One region of the Streptomyces mauvecolor genome, then DNA from elsewhere that is predicted to be linked to it. Evidence: predicted binding sites of a transcription regulator. Region 1 holds the regulator's gene; the other holds the start of a gene.

Region 1 (7,593 bases):
GCCGAGCAACGAGGCGCTGGCCGGCGGCGACTTCTACGACGTCTTCCCCGGCGCCGGCGGACGCTGGTGCTTCGCACTCGGCGACGTCCAGGGCAGCGGCCCCGAAGCCGCCGTGGTCACCGGCCTCGCCCGGCCCTGGCTGCGGCTGCTCGCCCGCGAGGGGTACGCGGTGCACGAGGTCCTCGACCGGCTCAACCAGCTGCTCGTCGACGACGCCACCGAAGCCGCCGAGTCGGCGGTCCGCCTCGCCACGGCCGAGCCCATGGGGGAGGACGAAGGGCCGCAGGCCCGCTTCCTCTCCCTCCTGTACGGAGAGCTGGTGCCGGACGCCCAGGGAGTGCGCTGCACCCTGGCCAGCGCCGGACACCCGCTGCCCCTGCTCCTTCGGCCCGACGGCTCGGTCCGGGCGGCGGCCGTCCCGCAGGTCCTGCTCGGCGTGGTCGAAGGCGCCCGCTACGAGAGCGAGAGCCTGCGCCTTGCCTCGGGCGACACCCTGCTGTGCGTGACGGACGGGGTGACCGAGCGCCGCTCGGGCCCGCGCATGTTCGACGACGCCGACGGGCTCGCCACGGAACTGTCCGGCTGCGTCGGGCTGACCGCGTCCGGAGTGGCCGGCCGGATCAAGCAGGCGGTGTACGAGTTCGGCGATGCCCCGCCCGCGGACGATCTGGCGCTGCTCGTCCTGCGGGCGGACTGACCCGGACCGGTGGACGGGCCGGGTCCCTCGTCCTCGCAGGTCAGGCGCTGGCGGCGGCGGTGCAGGACGCGTTGCCGCCGCAGTAGGTGATGTCCCAGTGGCTGCCCTCGTTGGCGTACACGTTCCCGGCCGAGGACCGCCAGCGGGTGGCGCCGTCACTGCGGGTGGCGATGTGCGTGAAGCTGTTCATGACATAGGAGTCGATGCAGCTGTTGCGCGAGATGTCGGCCTTGTAGCCGTTGTAGTGGCTGTACGTGCCGGATGCGTGACCCACCTCGGTACCGCCGGTGACATTGATCGCGCACGTGCTTGCGGACTTCAGCGTCTTGAGCCCGTCCACGGTGGCCTGGTTGATCTGCTCGTACGAGGTGCAGGTCGCGTTGGACCGGGTGGTGCAGCCGCCACTGGAGGAGTGGGTCACCCCCGCCGCCGACAGCTGGGAGGCGGCGGCGGACTGGCTGAGCTTGACGACGGCGGCGTCCGCAGTCCCGGCGAGGGCGAGGAGGGAGGCGGCGGCGAGGGCGCCGGAGGCGATGAGGGTGCGCTGACGGGTCATCATGTGCGGTTGCCCTTCGGTGAGTCGGGGCGGGATGCCCTTCGGGTGGCTGGGGGTGTGTCTGTTCCGCGGGACACGATGGCGTATGGGCGGGGTCGGGAGGGAGAGGGGGGACGTGAACAGTGGCGGACGGACGGTGTCCGGGTGCGGACCGTGGGTGGCTGGTCGTGCCCCCACGTTCTCGGCTCCGCCCGAACAGGGGGACCCCCGTCGCGGCGGCGCGCACATGTCACAGCCCCGCGTCCCCAGCGGTGCCCGTGTGGGGGCGGTCAGGGGAATGGCCGGGGTGGCGGACAATGGGGGCATGCCTTCCGTACTGCCCGATGGTGAGCCCATGCCCGAGGACGGGTCGCTGCCCCGCCATGCCCTGGAAGGCGCCGGGGAGCGGCCGCTCGGCTTCTACCTGCACGTTCCGTACTGCGCGACACGCTGCGGCTACTGCGATTTCAACACGTACACGGCGAGCGAGCTGGTGGGCAAGGGCGGCGTCCTGGCCTCCCGCGACAACTACGCGGACATGGTCGTCGAGGAGATCCGCCTGGCCCGGAAGGTCCTTGGCGAGGACCCCCGCCCGGTGCGGACGGTGTTCGTGGGCGGCGGCACGCCCACGCTGCTCGCGGCGGCCGACCTGGTACGCATGCTGGCTGCGGTACGGGACGAGTTCGGCCTGGCAAAGGACGCGGAGGTCACGACCGAGGCGAACCCGGAGTCGGTGAACCCGGCGTATCTCGCGGAGCTGCGGGCGGGCGGCTTCAACCGGATCTCCTTCGGCATGCAGAGCGCCCGGCAGCACGTCCTGAAGGTCCTCGACCGTACGCACACGCCGGGCCGGCCCGAGGCATGCGTCGCGGAGGCCCGCGCGGCGGGCTTCGACCACGTCAACCTGGACCTGATCTACGGCACCCCGGGCGAGAGCGACGAGGACTGGCGGGCCTCGCTCGACGCGGCCGTCGGCGCGGGCCCGGACCACATCAGCGCGTACGCCCTGATCGTCGAGGAGGGCACCCAGCTCGCCCGCCGCATCCGGCGCGGCGAGGTGCCGATGACGGACGACGACGAGCACGCGGACCGGTACCTGATCGCGGACGAGGTCCTCGCAGCGGCGGGCTACTCCTGGTACGAGGTCTCGAACTGGGCCACGACGGCTGCCGGGCGCTGCCTGCACAACGAGCTGTACTGGCGCGGGGCGGACTGGTGGGGGGCGGGGCCCGGCGCGCACAGCCATGTGGGCGGGGTGCGGTGGTGGAACGTGAAGCACCCGGGCGCCTACGCGGCGGCTCTGGCGTCCGGCCGCTCCCCCGGCGCGGGGCGGGAGGTACTGCCTCCGGAGGACCGCAGGGTGGAACGCATCCTCCTGGAACTCCGCCTGCGCGAGGGCTGCCCGCTGACCCTGCTGCACCCGGCGGGCCTCGCTGCGGCGCGCCGGGCGGCGGAGGAGGGCCTCTTGGACGCGGCGTCCTTCGCGTCCGGGCAGGCTGTGCTGACCCTGCGGGGCCGGCTGTTGGCCGATGCGGTGGTTCGGGACCTGGTGGACTGAGCGGGGCGGGGCTGCGGGTGGTGCGGGGCTGCTTGCGCAGTTCCCCGCGCCCCTTGAGGGGGCGTCTTTCGGGATGCGGGCCGTGGGTGGCTGGTCGCGCAGTTCCCCGCGCCCCTGAGCAGGGTCGGTGCTGCTCTGCACCGGCATCTTCAGCCCGTCCGGCGATTGGGGACGAGCGCCCTTCAGGCGCTAACGGGGACTGGGGCGGAGCCCCAGCCATCCCGCCCGGCCCCAGCACCCACCCCCGGAGGGCTACGGCGCCGTCACGAAGTCGATCAGGTGCTCCACCGATCCCAGCAGCGACGGATCCAGATCCTTGTACGACCGCACCCCCGAAAGGATCCGCTGCCAAGCGGCCCCCGTGTTCTCGGGCCACCCCAGCGCCCGGCAGACCCCCGTCTTCCAGTCCTGCCCCCGCGGCACAACCGGCCACCCCGCGATCCCCACGGACGCCGGCTTCACCGCCTCCCACACGTCGATGTACGGGTGGCCGACAACCAGCACATCCGGATGCGTCACGGACGCCGCGATGCGGGACTCCTTCGAGCCCGGGACCAGGTGGTCCACCAGAACCCCGAGCCGCGCATCCGGCCCGGGAGAGAACTCGGCCACGATCGCCGGAAGGTCGTCGATGCCCTCCAGGTACTCGACGACCACGCCCTCGATCCGGAGGTCGTCCCCCCACACCCGCTCCACGAGCTCCGCGTCATGGCGCCCCTCGACATAGATCCGCCCCGCCCGGGCGACCCGGGCCCGCGCCCCCGGCACGGCCAGCGATCCGGAGGCCGTACGGGCGGGCCCCGCGGGAGCGGAGGAGGAGGGGCGTACGAGCGTGACGACCTTGCCCTCCAGGAGGAAGCCGCGGGGTGCGAGCGGGAAGACGCGGTGCTTGCCGAAGCGGTCCTCCAGGGTGACCGTCGGCCCCTGGGCGGTCTTCTCGCAGCGGATCACGGCTCCGCAGAATCCCGTGGAGACCTCCTCGACGACGAGGTCGACCTCGGCAGGCACCTCGGGAACAGGCGTCTGCTTCCTTTTCCACGGCGGGGTCAGATCAGGGCTGTAGCTGCGCATGGTGCTCATTATTCGGGGCTCCGGCCGGGGGCCCGGGGGTTGGCCCCCGGGAGATGCAGCCACGGCGGGGTGAGATCAGGGCTGTAGCTGCGCATGGGCCCCATTATTCGGGGGGCGCCGGGCCGGACCGGCGCTGGGGCTACAACACCCCGAAACGCACCGCGAGTTGGTCCCGCTGGGCCCGTACGAAGGCCGCGTCCACCACCGCCCCGTGCCCCGGCACGTACACCGCGTCCTCTCCGCCCAGCGAAAGCAGCCGGTCCAGGGCGGCCGGCCAGCGCGAGGCCACCGCGTCGGAGCCCGCCTGGGGCTCGCCCGACTCCTCGACCAGGTCGCCGCAGAAGACGATCTCCGGCGAGTCGCCGGTGGCGGGGACCAGGACCGCGAGGTCGTGGCCGCTGTGACCGGGGCCGACATTGGCGAGCAGCACCTGACGGCCGCCCAGGTCCAGCGTCCACTCGCCGCACACCGCGTGGTGCGGAAGCACCAGCAGGTCGGCCGCCTCGGCCGCCTCCTCGACGGACACGCCCTGGCGGGCCGCGTCGTCACGCAGCGCCTCGCGCACCAGCGCCCGCTCGATGCCGACCGCCCCGTACACCTCGGCCCCGGAGAACGCCGCCGTCCCCAGAACGTGGTCGAAGTGGGGGTGGCTGAGCGCGATATGGGTCACACGGCGGCCGAACAGAGCCTCGGCCTGCGCCCGGAGTTCGGCGCCCTCGCGGAGCGTCGCACCGGTGTCGTACAAGAGGAGCGAGCTCTCCCCGGCGATCAGCGCGGCCGTGGCGTCCCAGACGGGCAGGCGCCTGCGCCCGACTCCGTCGCCGAGGCGCTCCCAGCCGAACTCTTCCCAACTGACGTCCATGACGCGACGCTATCCGCAATCGACCGGCGACGCCGCACGGTAGCGTGGTCGGCCGCCCTTGCTAGGGGCGTACCGGTCGGCCGTACACTGGCCGGGGGATTGCTGGCACTCGAACACAGTGAGTGCCAAACGGACGGCAACTGGAGGTGTGCGCGATGCTCAGTGAACGCAGGCTCGAGGTGCTGCGCGCCATCGTCCAGGACTATGTCGGCACCGAGGAACCGGTGGGGTCCAAGGCCCTCACCGAGCGGCACGCCCTCGGCGTGTCCCCGGCGACCGTGCGCAACGACATGGCCGTACTGGAGGAGGAGGGCTTCATCGCCCAGCCCCACACCAGCGCCGGCCGGATCCCGACCGACAAGGGCTACCGGCTCTTCGTGGACCGGCTGGCGGGCGTCAAGCCCCTGTCGTCGCCGGAGCGCCGGGCGATCCAGAACTTCCTGGACAGCGCGGTGGACCTGGACGACGTCGTGGCCCGTACGGTGCGGCTGCTCGCGCAGCTGACCCGGCAGGTGGCGGTCGTCCAGTACCCGTCGCTGACCCGGTCCACGGTGCGGCATGTGGAGCTTCTCTCACTCGCCGCGGCCCGGCTGATGCTGGTGCTGATCACCGACACCGGCCGCGTCGAGCAGCGCATGGTCGACTGCCCGGCGCCGTTCGGCGAGGCCTCGCTCGCGGACCTGCGGGCCCGGCTCAACGCACGGGTGGTGGGACGCCGCTTCGCGGACGTGCCGCAGCTGGTGCAGGACCTGCCGGAGTCCTTTGAACCGGAGGACCGAGGAACCGTTTCGACGGTCCTCGCCACCCTCCTCGAAACCCTGGTCGAAGAGACCGAGGAGCGGCTGATGATCGGCGGCACCGCCAATCTCACCCGCTTCGGACACGACTTCCCGCTGACCATCAGGCCGGTGCTGGAGGCGCTGGAGGAGCAGGTCGTGCTCCTCAAGCTGCTCGGCGAGGCCAAGGAATCGGGCATGACCGTACGCATCGGGCACGAGAACAACGCCCACGAAGGACTGAACTCCACGTCCGTCGTATCGGTCGGCTACGGTTCCGGCGGCGAGGCGGTCGCCAAACTCGGCGTGGTCGGACCGACCCGCATGGATTACCCCGGAACGATGGGAGCGGTACGCGCAGTGGCACGTTACGTCGGACAGATCCTGGCGGAGTCGTAAGTGGCCACGGACTACTACGCCGTACTCGGCGTGCGCCGCGACGCATCACAGGACGAGATCAAGAAGGCGTTCCGGCGCCTCGCACGCGAACTCCACCCGGATGTGAATCCGGACCCGAAGACGCAGGAGCGCTTCAAGGAGATCAACGCCGCGTACGAGGTGCTGTCGGACCCGCAGAAGAAGCAGGTCTACGACCTCGGCGGGGACCCGCTGTCGTCGTCGGGCGGCGGCGGGGCCGGCGGCTTCGGAGCGGGCGGCTTCGGCAACTTCTCGGACATCATGGATGCCTTCTTCGGCACGGCATCGCAGCGCGGCCCGCGCTCGCGGACCCGCCGCGGCCAGGACGCCATGATCCGCCTGGAGATCGACCTCAACGAGGCGGCCTTCGGCACCACCAAGGAGATCCAGGTCGACACCGCCGTGGTGTGTACGACCTGTTCGGGCGAGGGCGCCGCGCCCGGCACCTCCGCGCAGACGTGTGACATGTGCCGCGGCCGCGGCGAGGTGTCCCAGGTCACCCGGTCCTTCCTGGGTCAGGTCATGACCTCGCGGCCCTGCCCCCAGTGCCAGGGCTTCGGCACCGTGGTCCCCACCCCGTGCCCCGAGTGCGCGGGCGACGGGCGCATCCGCTCCCGCCGCACCCTCACCGTGAAGATCCCGGCCGGTGTCGACAACGGCACCCGGATCCAGCTCGCGGGCGAGGGCGAGGTCGGCCCCGGCGGCGGCCCCGCCGGCGACCTGTACGTGGAGATCCACGAGCTCGCGCACGACGTGTTCCAGCGCCGCGGCGACGACCTGCACTGCACGGTCACCATCCCCATGACGGCGGCGGCGCTCGGCACGAAGGTGCCGCTGCAGACCCTGGACGGCATGGAGGAAGTGGACATCCGCCCGGGCACCCAGTCCGGCCAGTCCATCCCGCTGCACGGGCGCGGCATCACGCACCTGCGCGGCGGCGGGCGCGGTGACCTCATCGTGCACGTCGAGGTCATGACCCCGAGCAAGCTCGACCCCGCGCAGGAGGACCTGCTGCGGCAGCTGGCCAAACTCCGCGGCGAGGAACGCCCCACGGGCCAGTTCCAGCCGGGGCAGCAGGGTCTGTTCTCCCGCCTGAAGGACGCGTTCAACGGACGTTGAGCCGGTGGGGGAGGGGGGCTACGGGGGTGACCCCCGCAGCCCCCCTCTTCTTTTGGGGCTGCGCCCCGAACCCCGTCCCCTTGGTCTGCGGACCGTGTCCGGTTGTGCCCACCCTCCCCCGAGCTCTTGAGGAGCAGGGTGGCCGGGGTCACTCACCCTGGGAGGGGCGGGCGATTCGGTGCGAGAGCAACGCCGTGGCACGATGCGGGCATGGCTTTGACCGATCTCTGCCGGTATCCGATCGTGCAGGCGCCCATGGCGGGCGGCGCCTCCGGTCCGGCGCTGGCCGCGGCCGTCTCCGAGGCCGGGGGGCTCGGGTTCCTGGCGGCCGGGTACAAGACCGCCGACGGCATGTACCAGGAGATCAAGCAGATGCGCGGGCTGACGAACCAGCCCTTCGGAGTCAACCTGTTCATGCCCCAGGACCCGCACACCGACCCCGCCGCCCTTGAGGTGTACCGCCACCAGCTGGCCGGCGAGGCCTCCTGGTACGAGACCCCGCTGGGCGACGCCGACACCGGGGGCGACGACAACTACGAGGCCAAGCTGGCGATCCTG
Region 2 (7,593 bases), on a different contig from region 1:
CGTACGGTCGCCGGACCCGGAGTCGATCACCACGAGCTCGTCGACCAGGGGCACCGCATCGGTCATCAGCTCGCGCCGGATCGCGGCCACGATGTCACCGACGGTGGCCTCCTCGTCGAGGGCGGGCAGCACGACACTGACGGTCGTACCCGTGCGCTGTTTCGCGGCCAGGATCCGCTCGACCGGCCGCTCCGTCGCGGACCAGGAACGCCTGCTCAGCCAGCGCTCCACCTCTTCCAGCACGGTTCCTGGCCTCCTCATGTGATCCATCTCGCGGTTCGGACGACTATCTCAACCGTCCCGGCCTTCGGTTACAGTCTTGAACAACGCGGATGACCGTCGCATGTCGGGGGTCGTCGTCACGCTGACAATCGAATACCGCTCATCCAGAGGGGCAGAGGGAAACGGCCCGTTGAAGCCCCGGCAACCCTCCAGTCGGTTCTCGTCGATCGTTTTCACCGATCCAAGACACGAGGCCACCGGCTAGGGAAGGTGCCAAATCCGTCTCATGGCGATGTTCGCCATGAGGAAGATGAGGAGAAAGGGCCTCCCCTCCATGTCTGCACAGACTGTCGAAAACCGTACCTCTGCCGGCCGTGCCGTTGATCTCGGTCCGGCGTCCGGGCTTTCCTGCCGCGAGTGCGGCCAGCGTTTCGAACTTGGCCCGATCTTCGCCTGTGAACTGTGTTTCGGACCGCTCGAAGTGGCTTATGACCTGCCGCTCGGCGACCCCGAGGCGCTGCGCAAGCAGATCGAGGCGGGTCCCGAGAACATCTGGCGTTACGCGCCGCTGCTGCCCGTCCCCGCCGACGTGGCCGACAAGCCGAACCTGAACCCGGGCTTCACCAAGCTCGTCAAGGCCGAGAACCTGGCGCGCGAGCTGGGCGTCGAGCCCGGCAAGCTGTTCGTCAAGGACGATTCCGGCAACCCGACGCACTCCTTCAAGGACCGCGTCGTGGCGCAGGCCCTGGAGGCCGCGCGCGCCTTCGGCTTCACCACGCTCTCCTGCTCCTCCACCGGAAACCTGGCGGGCGCGGTCGGCGCCGCCGCCGCGCGGGCCGGCTTCCGCTCCTGCGTGTTCATCCCGCACGACCTGGAGCAGGGCAAGGTCGTCATGGCCGCGGTGTACGGCGGCGAGCTCGTCGGCATCGAGGGCAACTACGACGACGTGAACCGCTTCTGCTCCGAGCTCATCGGCGACCCGCTGGGCGAGGGCTGGGGCTTCGTCAACGTCAACCTGCGGCCGTACTACGGCGAGGGTTCCAAGACGCTGGCGTACGAGATCTGCGAGCAGCTCGGCTGGCAGCTGCCGGACCAGCTGGTCATCCCGATCGCCTCGGGCTCCCAGCTCACGAAGATCGACAAGGGCCTCCAGGAGCTCATCAAGCTCGGCCTCGTCGAGGACAAGCCGTACAAGATCTTCGGCGCGCAGGCCGAGGGCTGCTCCCCGGTGTCGACCGCCTTCAAGGCCGGTCACGACGTCGTACGCCCCCAGAAGCCGGACACCATCGCCAAGTCGCTCGCGATCGGCAACCCGGCGGACGGTCCGTACGTCCTGGACATCGCGCGCCGCACCGGCGGCGCGGTGGAGGACGTGAACGACGAGCAGATCGTCGACGCGATCAAGCTCCTCGCCCGGACCGAGGGCATCTTCGCGGAGACCGCGGGCGGCGTGACGGTCGGCGTCACCAAGAAGCTCATCGAGGCCGGTCTGATCGACCCGTCGCTCACCACGGTCGTGCTCAACACCGGTGACGGGCTCAAGACCCTGGACGCGGTGGCCGCCACGTCCCAGGCGACCGCGACCATCCGCCCGAGCCTGGACGCCTTCCGCGAAGCCGGCCTCGCCCACTGAGGCGCTGCCGCACGGGAGCCTCGCCCACTGAGCCACCGCCGACCTGAACGACTAGGAGCACCGAACCATGAGCGTGAACGTCCGCATCCCCACGATTCTCCGCACCTACACCGGCGGCCAGGCCGAGGTCGCCGCCGAGGGCGCCACCCTCGCCGAGGTCATCGCCGACCTGGAGAAGAACCACACCGGCATCGCCGCGCGCGTCCTGGACGACCAGGGCAAGCTGCGCCGCTTCGTCAACGTGTACGTCAACGACGACGACGTGCGCTTCGAGCAGGGCCTCCAGACGGCCACCCCGGAAGGCGCGGGCGTCTCGATCATTCCCGCGGTGGCGGGCGGCTGACGGACGGATCGTTCGCCTTCGCCCGTACCCAGAGCTGAACTTTGAGTTGCCCCCTCCGCGCAAGAAGCGGAGGGGGCAATTCAGCATGGTTGAGCGGGGTACAGTTGGGGAAGCGCCTTCGCTTCGAGTGCCAAGTGCATATGAGAACGCGACAACATGAGGTCAAAGTGTGTGTGTCCTTTGTTCCTTAAGTGCGCTTTGCCCGGCCCGACTTGCCCCGGAATGTTGAATTCACGGCATTCCGCTCTCGGCGGGTGCCCGGAATTCTCGTCCGATTGACCTGTTGCAGAGGGCAGTTGGGCAGATACATTCAGCCGCGGTCGACGCGTTCCGGCGCACACCCTCTCCTGTCGGAGGGTGGAGGTCTGACCCGGGTCCGCGAAGTGTGGTCCCGTGCAAGGGCCAGTAATAGGGGAGTTAGGCATGGCTCAGGGCACCGTCAAGTGGTTCAACGCGGAGAAGGGGTACGGCTTCATCGCGGTCGACGGTGGTGCGGATGTTTTCGTCCACTACAGCGCGATCCAGATGGACGGTTACCGCACCCTTGAAGAAGGTCAGCGAGTCGAGTTCGAGATCTCGCAGGGCCAGAAGGGTCCGCAGGCGGACATGGTCAAGCTCGCCGTCTGATCTCGGCGCGATCGGCCACCGACGCACTCACGCATGAAGGGGGCTGCCCAAAAGGGTGGCCCCCTTCACGCGTTCCTAAGCCCTCCCATGCACCGGGGCTCGGCCCCGGACCCCGTTCACGCCGGAGGCCGTTCCCCCTCTCCCTCAAGGCCTTAAGGGCAAGGGGGAACCCCTGTGACGGGCTGGAATTGCCCCCTGCCGGGGCCGCCCCTGCGAGAGGCAACGCTGCTGGGGGCGCGGGGAACGGCGCGCCCAGCCACGTACGACCCGCGGTGGAGATCGGGTTTGAGGGGCGCGGGGAACTGCGCGAGCACTACGCACGGCCTGCACGTCGAGGGGGGTTTAGGGGCGCGGGGAACTGCGCGAGCAACCACGTACGACCCGCGGTGGAGATCGGGTTTGAGGGGCGCGGGGAACTGCGCGAGCAATACCCACGGTCCGCAGGCCGAAAACGGGGTCAGGGGCGCGGGTCTGCGACATTCGCGGGCTCCGCCGCGTGGGCGCGGCAAGCCACGCACGGCCCGCGGACGAAACGGACAGCCTCCGCAGGAGCCGGGGTGTGGGGGCGGAGCCCCCGCCGCCCCCGGGAGACCGGGCGGCACCGGTAAGTGGAGGCGCCCGGTTCAAGAGACTCGCTTGCACTCGCAGGTGCCGAGTGCTAATCATTGGGCTTAGCACTCTCCCAGTGAGAGTGACAGAACTTGGATCGGGTCAGTGAGGCCCGCAGCCCGCGTGGGGCAAGGAACCACAAGGGCCGCAGGCCGTCCGTCGCGGGCGCCGGCGCGATCCACGAAGAACGCCACCCCTGTCCGGGAGGACCACTTCACATGGCCAAGATCATCGCGTTCGACGAGGAGGCACGGCGCGGTCTCGAGCGCGGGATGAACCAGCTCGCCGACGCCGTCAAGGTCACCCTCGGCCCCAAGGGCCGCAACGTCGTCCTCGAGAAGAAGTGGGGCGCCCCCACGATCACCAACGATGGTGTTTCCATCGCCAAGGAGATCGAGCTCGAGGACCCGTACGAGAAGATCGGCGCCGAGCTGGTCAAGGAAGTCGCCAAGAAGACGGACGACGTCGCCGGTGACGGTACGACCACCGCGACCGTCCTGGCCCAGGCCCTGGTGCGCGAGGGTCTGCGCAACGTGGCCGCCGGCGCCAATCCGATGGCCCTGAAGCGCGGCATCGAGAAGGCCGTCGAGGCCGTCTCCGCCGCCCTCCTGGAGCAGGCGAAGGATGTCGAGACCAAGGAGCAGATCGCTTCGACGGCCTCCATCTCCGCCGCCGACACCCAGATCGGCGAGCTCATCGCCGAGGCCATGGACAAGGTCGGCAAGGAAGGCGTCATCACCGTCGAGGAGTCGCAGACCTTCGGTCTTGAGCTTGAGCTCACCGAGGGCATGCGCTTCGACAAGGGCTACATCTCGGCGTACTTCGCGACCGACATGGAGCGCATGGAGGCGGCCCTGGATGACCCGTACATCCTGATCGTCAACTCCAAGATCTCCTCCGTGAAGGACCTGCTCCCGCTCCTGGAGAAGGTCATGCAGTCGGGCAAGCCGCTGCTGATCATCGCCGAGGACGTCGAGGGCGAGGCCCTGTCGACCCTGGTCGTCAACAAGATCCGTGGCACCTTCAAGTCCGTCGCCGTCAAGGCCCCGGGCTTCGGTGACCGCCGCAAGGCCATGCTCGGTGACATCGCCATCCTCACGGGCGGCACGGTCATCTCCGAGGAGGTCGGCCTCAAGCTGGAGAACGCCGGTCTCGACCTGCTCGGCCGCGCCCGCAAGGTCGTCATCACCAAGGACGAGACGACGATCGTCGACGGTGCCGGTGACAGCGACCAGGTCCAGGGCCGCGTCAACCAGATCCGCGCCGAGATCGAGAACAGCGACTCGGACTACGACCGCGAGAAGCTCCAGGAGCGCCTCGCCAAGCTCGCCGGCGGCGTGGCCGTCATCAAGGCGGGCGCGGCCACCGAGGTCGAGCTCAAGGAGCGCAAGCACCGCATCGAGGACGCCGTTCGCAACGCGAAGGCGGCCGTCGAGGAGGGCATCGTCGCCGGTGGTGGCGTGGCCCTGCTCCAGGCCTCCGCGGTGTTCGAGAAGCTGGAGCTCGAGGGTGACGAGGCGACCGGCGCCAACGCCGTGAAGCTCGCCCTTGAGGCCCCGCTGAAGCAGATCGCCGTCAACGGTGGTCTCGAGGGTGGCGTCGTCGTGGAGAAGGTGCGCAACCTGGCCGTCGGCCACGGTCTGAACGCCGCCACGGGCGAGTACGTCGACATGATCGCCGAAGGCATCATCGACCCGGCGAAGGTGACGCGCTCTGCCCTGCAGAACGCCGCCTCCATCGCCGCGCTGTTCCTGACCACCGAAGCCGTCATCGCCGACAAGCCGGAGAAGGCCGCTGCGGCCGCTCCGGGCGGCATGCCGGGCGGTGACATGGACTTCTGAGCCCCGGCTCAGTAGCTCCTGGCTGTACGCCGAGGGCGGCATCCCCATCGTGGGGGTGCCGCCCTCGGTCGTTTTTCCGAACCAGACCGCGAGCGAGCAGTTCCGTCGATCCGCAGCCCACATTGGCCTGTTTGCGCCGCACTTTGCGAGGGGACGCCTGGGAACCGCAACTACCGATAGTTAGAGTTGCGTTGCAGGTGAGAACAGTGCTGTACGGGGAGGGTGTTTTGCCACCAAACGGGGGTGGGGCGGCGTCGGAGTCGCCGTCTTGGCCGTTCAACGCGCTCGCTGTGGCGCAGGCGGCCGCGGGGGACGTGGTCACCGAGCTGACGTCGTTCACGACGTTCCAGCAGCGCGTGGATGAGCTGATCCGGAACCTCAAGGGCTCTCCGGCCGGACCGGGCGAGGTGGGCCAAGAGCGGCTGGCCCGCGACCAGTTCGGGGGCGGGGGCGGCGCGTTCGCCGAAGCCTCGGGTCTGTTCACCTCGTACGAGACGGTGATCGCCGAGCTGGAGAGTCTGTCCAGGTTGCTGTCGGACTCCATCGAGGGCATGGGCATCGCGGTGCTGGCTTCGCACAAGGGCTACCAGAACATCGACGCGGAGATCCGCCAGCGCATGGCGGCGATCGCCGTGGAGACCAAGAAGCACTACGGCGGCGATTACGACCCCGGGCACGCCAAGCCGGAGACTCATCCGGGAAGCGGTGCGAACCAGCCGAGTCAGCCGGACAAGCCGAGCCAGTCGCCGTCGGGCGGCGACGCCGGAGGGACGATCTGATGGGCGGCAAGGGGAACGCCGGTGGCAGCACGCCGTTCGAGGGCATGAGCCACGAAGCCATGCTGGCCTGGCTGGACCAGGCCAACAGCGGCACCGTGCAGGGGGCCGCCGACCGGCTGGCGGCGGCGGCCAAGGAGATCCGGAAGATCGCGGACGACCTGAAGGTCCGCCCGCAGTGGGTGGAGTGGAAGGGCGCGGGCGCGGACGCGTTCCGCACCTGGAGCGCGGACCTGGCCAACGCCACGCTGAGGCTGGGCGACTTCAGCGAGGGCTCGTCGACATGGCTGGGCCACGCCTCCGACGCGATCGCATTGGCCCAGGTCGCCATCCCCCGCGACAAGGGGGGCGCGCAAGGGAACCTGGACGCGGCCCAGAAAGCGCACAACGACCCGGACGCGGCGGCGATAAGCAAGAAGTCGGCGGCCGAGCTGGCGGCGCTGGAAGCGGACAAGGAGAAGGTGCGGCAGGAGGCCGTCGCGCAGATGCGGAAGCTGGGGCAGGCGTACCAGCAGTCTGCGACGCAGATGAATGGCTTGGAGCGGCCTAAGTTTCCGCCGCCGCCGCAGGCGATTGCGCCGGAAAACTACGATTCGAAGAGCACCGGCAGAGGCAGGCCGAATTCCAGCGATGCGGCTGGGGATGCCTCTTCAACTGGCCGCGCCGCCCCGAGGCACCCGGCGCAAACCCAAGCTTCCGCTTACGGCAGCCCCGACCCGACGCCCCATTCGAGCAACCCCTTGCCAGGGCATCCCGCATTGGGGGACGCCCAGCAGCCCGCGAAGCTGGACATCGACTCCGTGGCCACGTTGCCGCAGACAGCACAGACACCGACCCCTGTCGGGAGCGTGCCGAGCCAGCCTCCGACCAACAGCGGTGACTTGTCGGTAGTACGTATGCCGCCGTCGGCTTTCGGTGGAGGGCTGAGCGTGCCTCCGGGCCCGACGGGCCCGGGGCGGTCTACGGCCGGGGAAGGTCCTCTGCTGCAGCCTGGACAGAATGCGTCTGGGCGCAGCCCCATTCGCATGCCGGACAGCAGCCCCGGGATCACCGGCGGTCGTCCTATGCCCGCACCCGTGGGTCGATCGGGTGGCGGCATCCCCAAGGGAACCGTCGTGGGGGCCGGCGAAGCGGCAGGCCATGGCGCAGCAGGGCCCGTCACGGGAGCCAGTCCCGCCGGGCAGGTGGCTGGTCGGCCGGGAGCGGCATTTGGCCAACCCGGAACGGCGTCTGGCAGGCCGGGAACGGCTCCTGGCCGGCGTTTCCCGTCCGCGAGCGGCGGGGTGAGCGGCGGCAGTGCGCAGCAGCCGGGGCGGCGGGGCGCTACCTCTTCCACGTCGGCAGGTGCCGGTGCGGAGCGAGGAGGCATCTCGGGCGGGAGGCCGGTTGGTGCGACTCCGGGCGGCGCCCGTGGTGGCAAGGCACCCGGGGACTCCCAAAAGGCGCGCCCACGGCGTGAGGGGGCCGCCGGCTACCTCATTGAGGACGAAGAGACGTGGCAGCAGGGCGCCGGGCGCGCCGTGCCGCCGGTCATCGACTAGT

The links. The regulator HrcA, encoded in region 1, represses chaperone genes, less so after heat shock. The targets are predictions, from matches to a motif close to TTNGCACTCNGNNNNNCNGAGTGCNAA.
Region 2: groL (chaperonin GroEL) is a predicted target of HrcA. The motif match lies at 3,497-3,523, and genes of this name have one in related genera.

What each region holds. Positions count from the first base shown of each region.
Region 1 covers NZ_BAAASQ010000018.1:19,464-27,056, forward strand. The annotation lists gene ABD346_RS23080 (SpoIIE family protein phosphatase) at 1-697, shown strand, start outside; gene ABD346_RS23085 (hypothetical protein) at 738-1,256, opposite strand; gene hemW (radical SAM family heme chaperone HemW) at 1,558-2,790, shown strand; gene ABD346_RS23095 (DUF3097 domain-containing protein) at 3,043-3,861, opposite strand; gene ABD346_RS23100 (MBL fold metallo-hydrolase) at 4,001-4,723, opposite strand; gene hrcA (heat-inducible transcriptional repressor HrcA) at 4,879-5,898, shown strand; gene dnaJ (molecular chaperone DnaJ) at 5,899-7,035, shown strand; gene ABD346_RS23115 (nitronate monooxygenase) at 7,246-7,593, shown strand, end outside.
Region 2 covers NZ_BAAASQ010000005.1:113,424-121,016, forward strand. The annotation lists gene ABD346_RS05980 (glucosyl-3-phosphoglycerate synthase) at 1-243, opposite strand, end outside; SAM riboswitch class I at 380-539, shown strand; gene thrC (threonine synthase) at 557-1,855, shown strand; gene ABD346_RS05990 (MoaD/ThiS family protein) at 1,923-2,198, shown strand; gene ABD346_RS05995 (cold-shock protein) at 2,622-2,825, shown strand; gene groL (chaperonin GroEL) at 3,653-5,275, shown strand; gene ABD346_RS06005 (hypothetical protein) at 5,566-6,054, shown strand; gene ABD346_RS06010 (translation initiation factor IF-2) at 6,054-7,592, shown strand.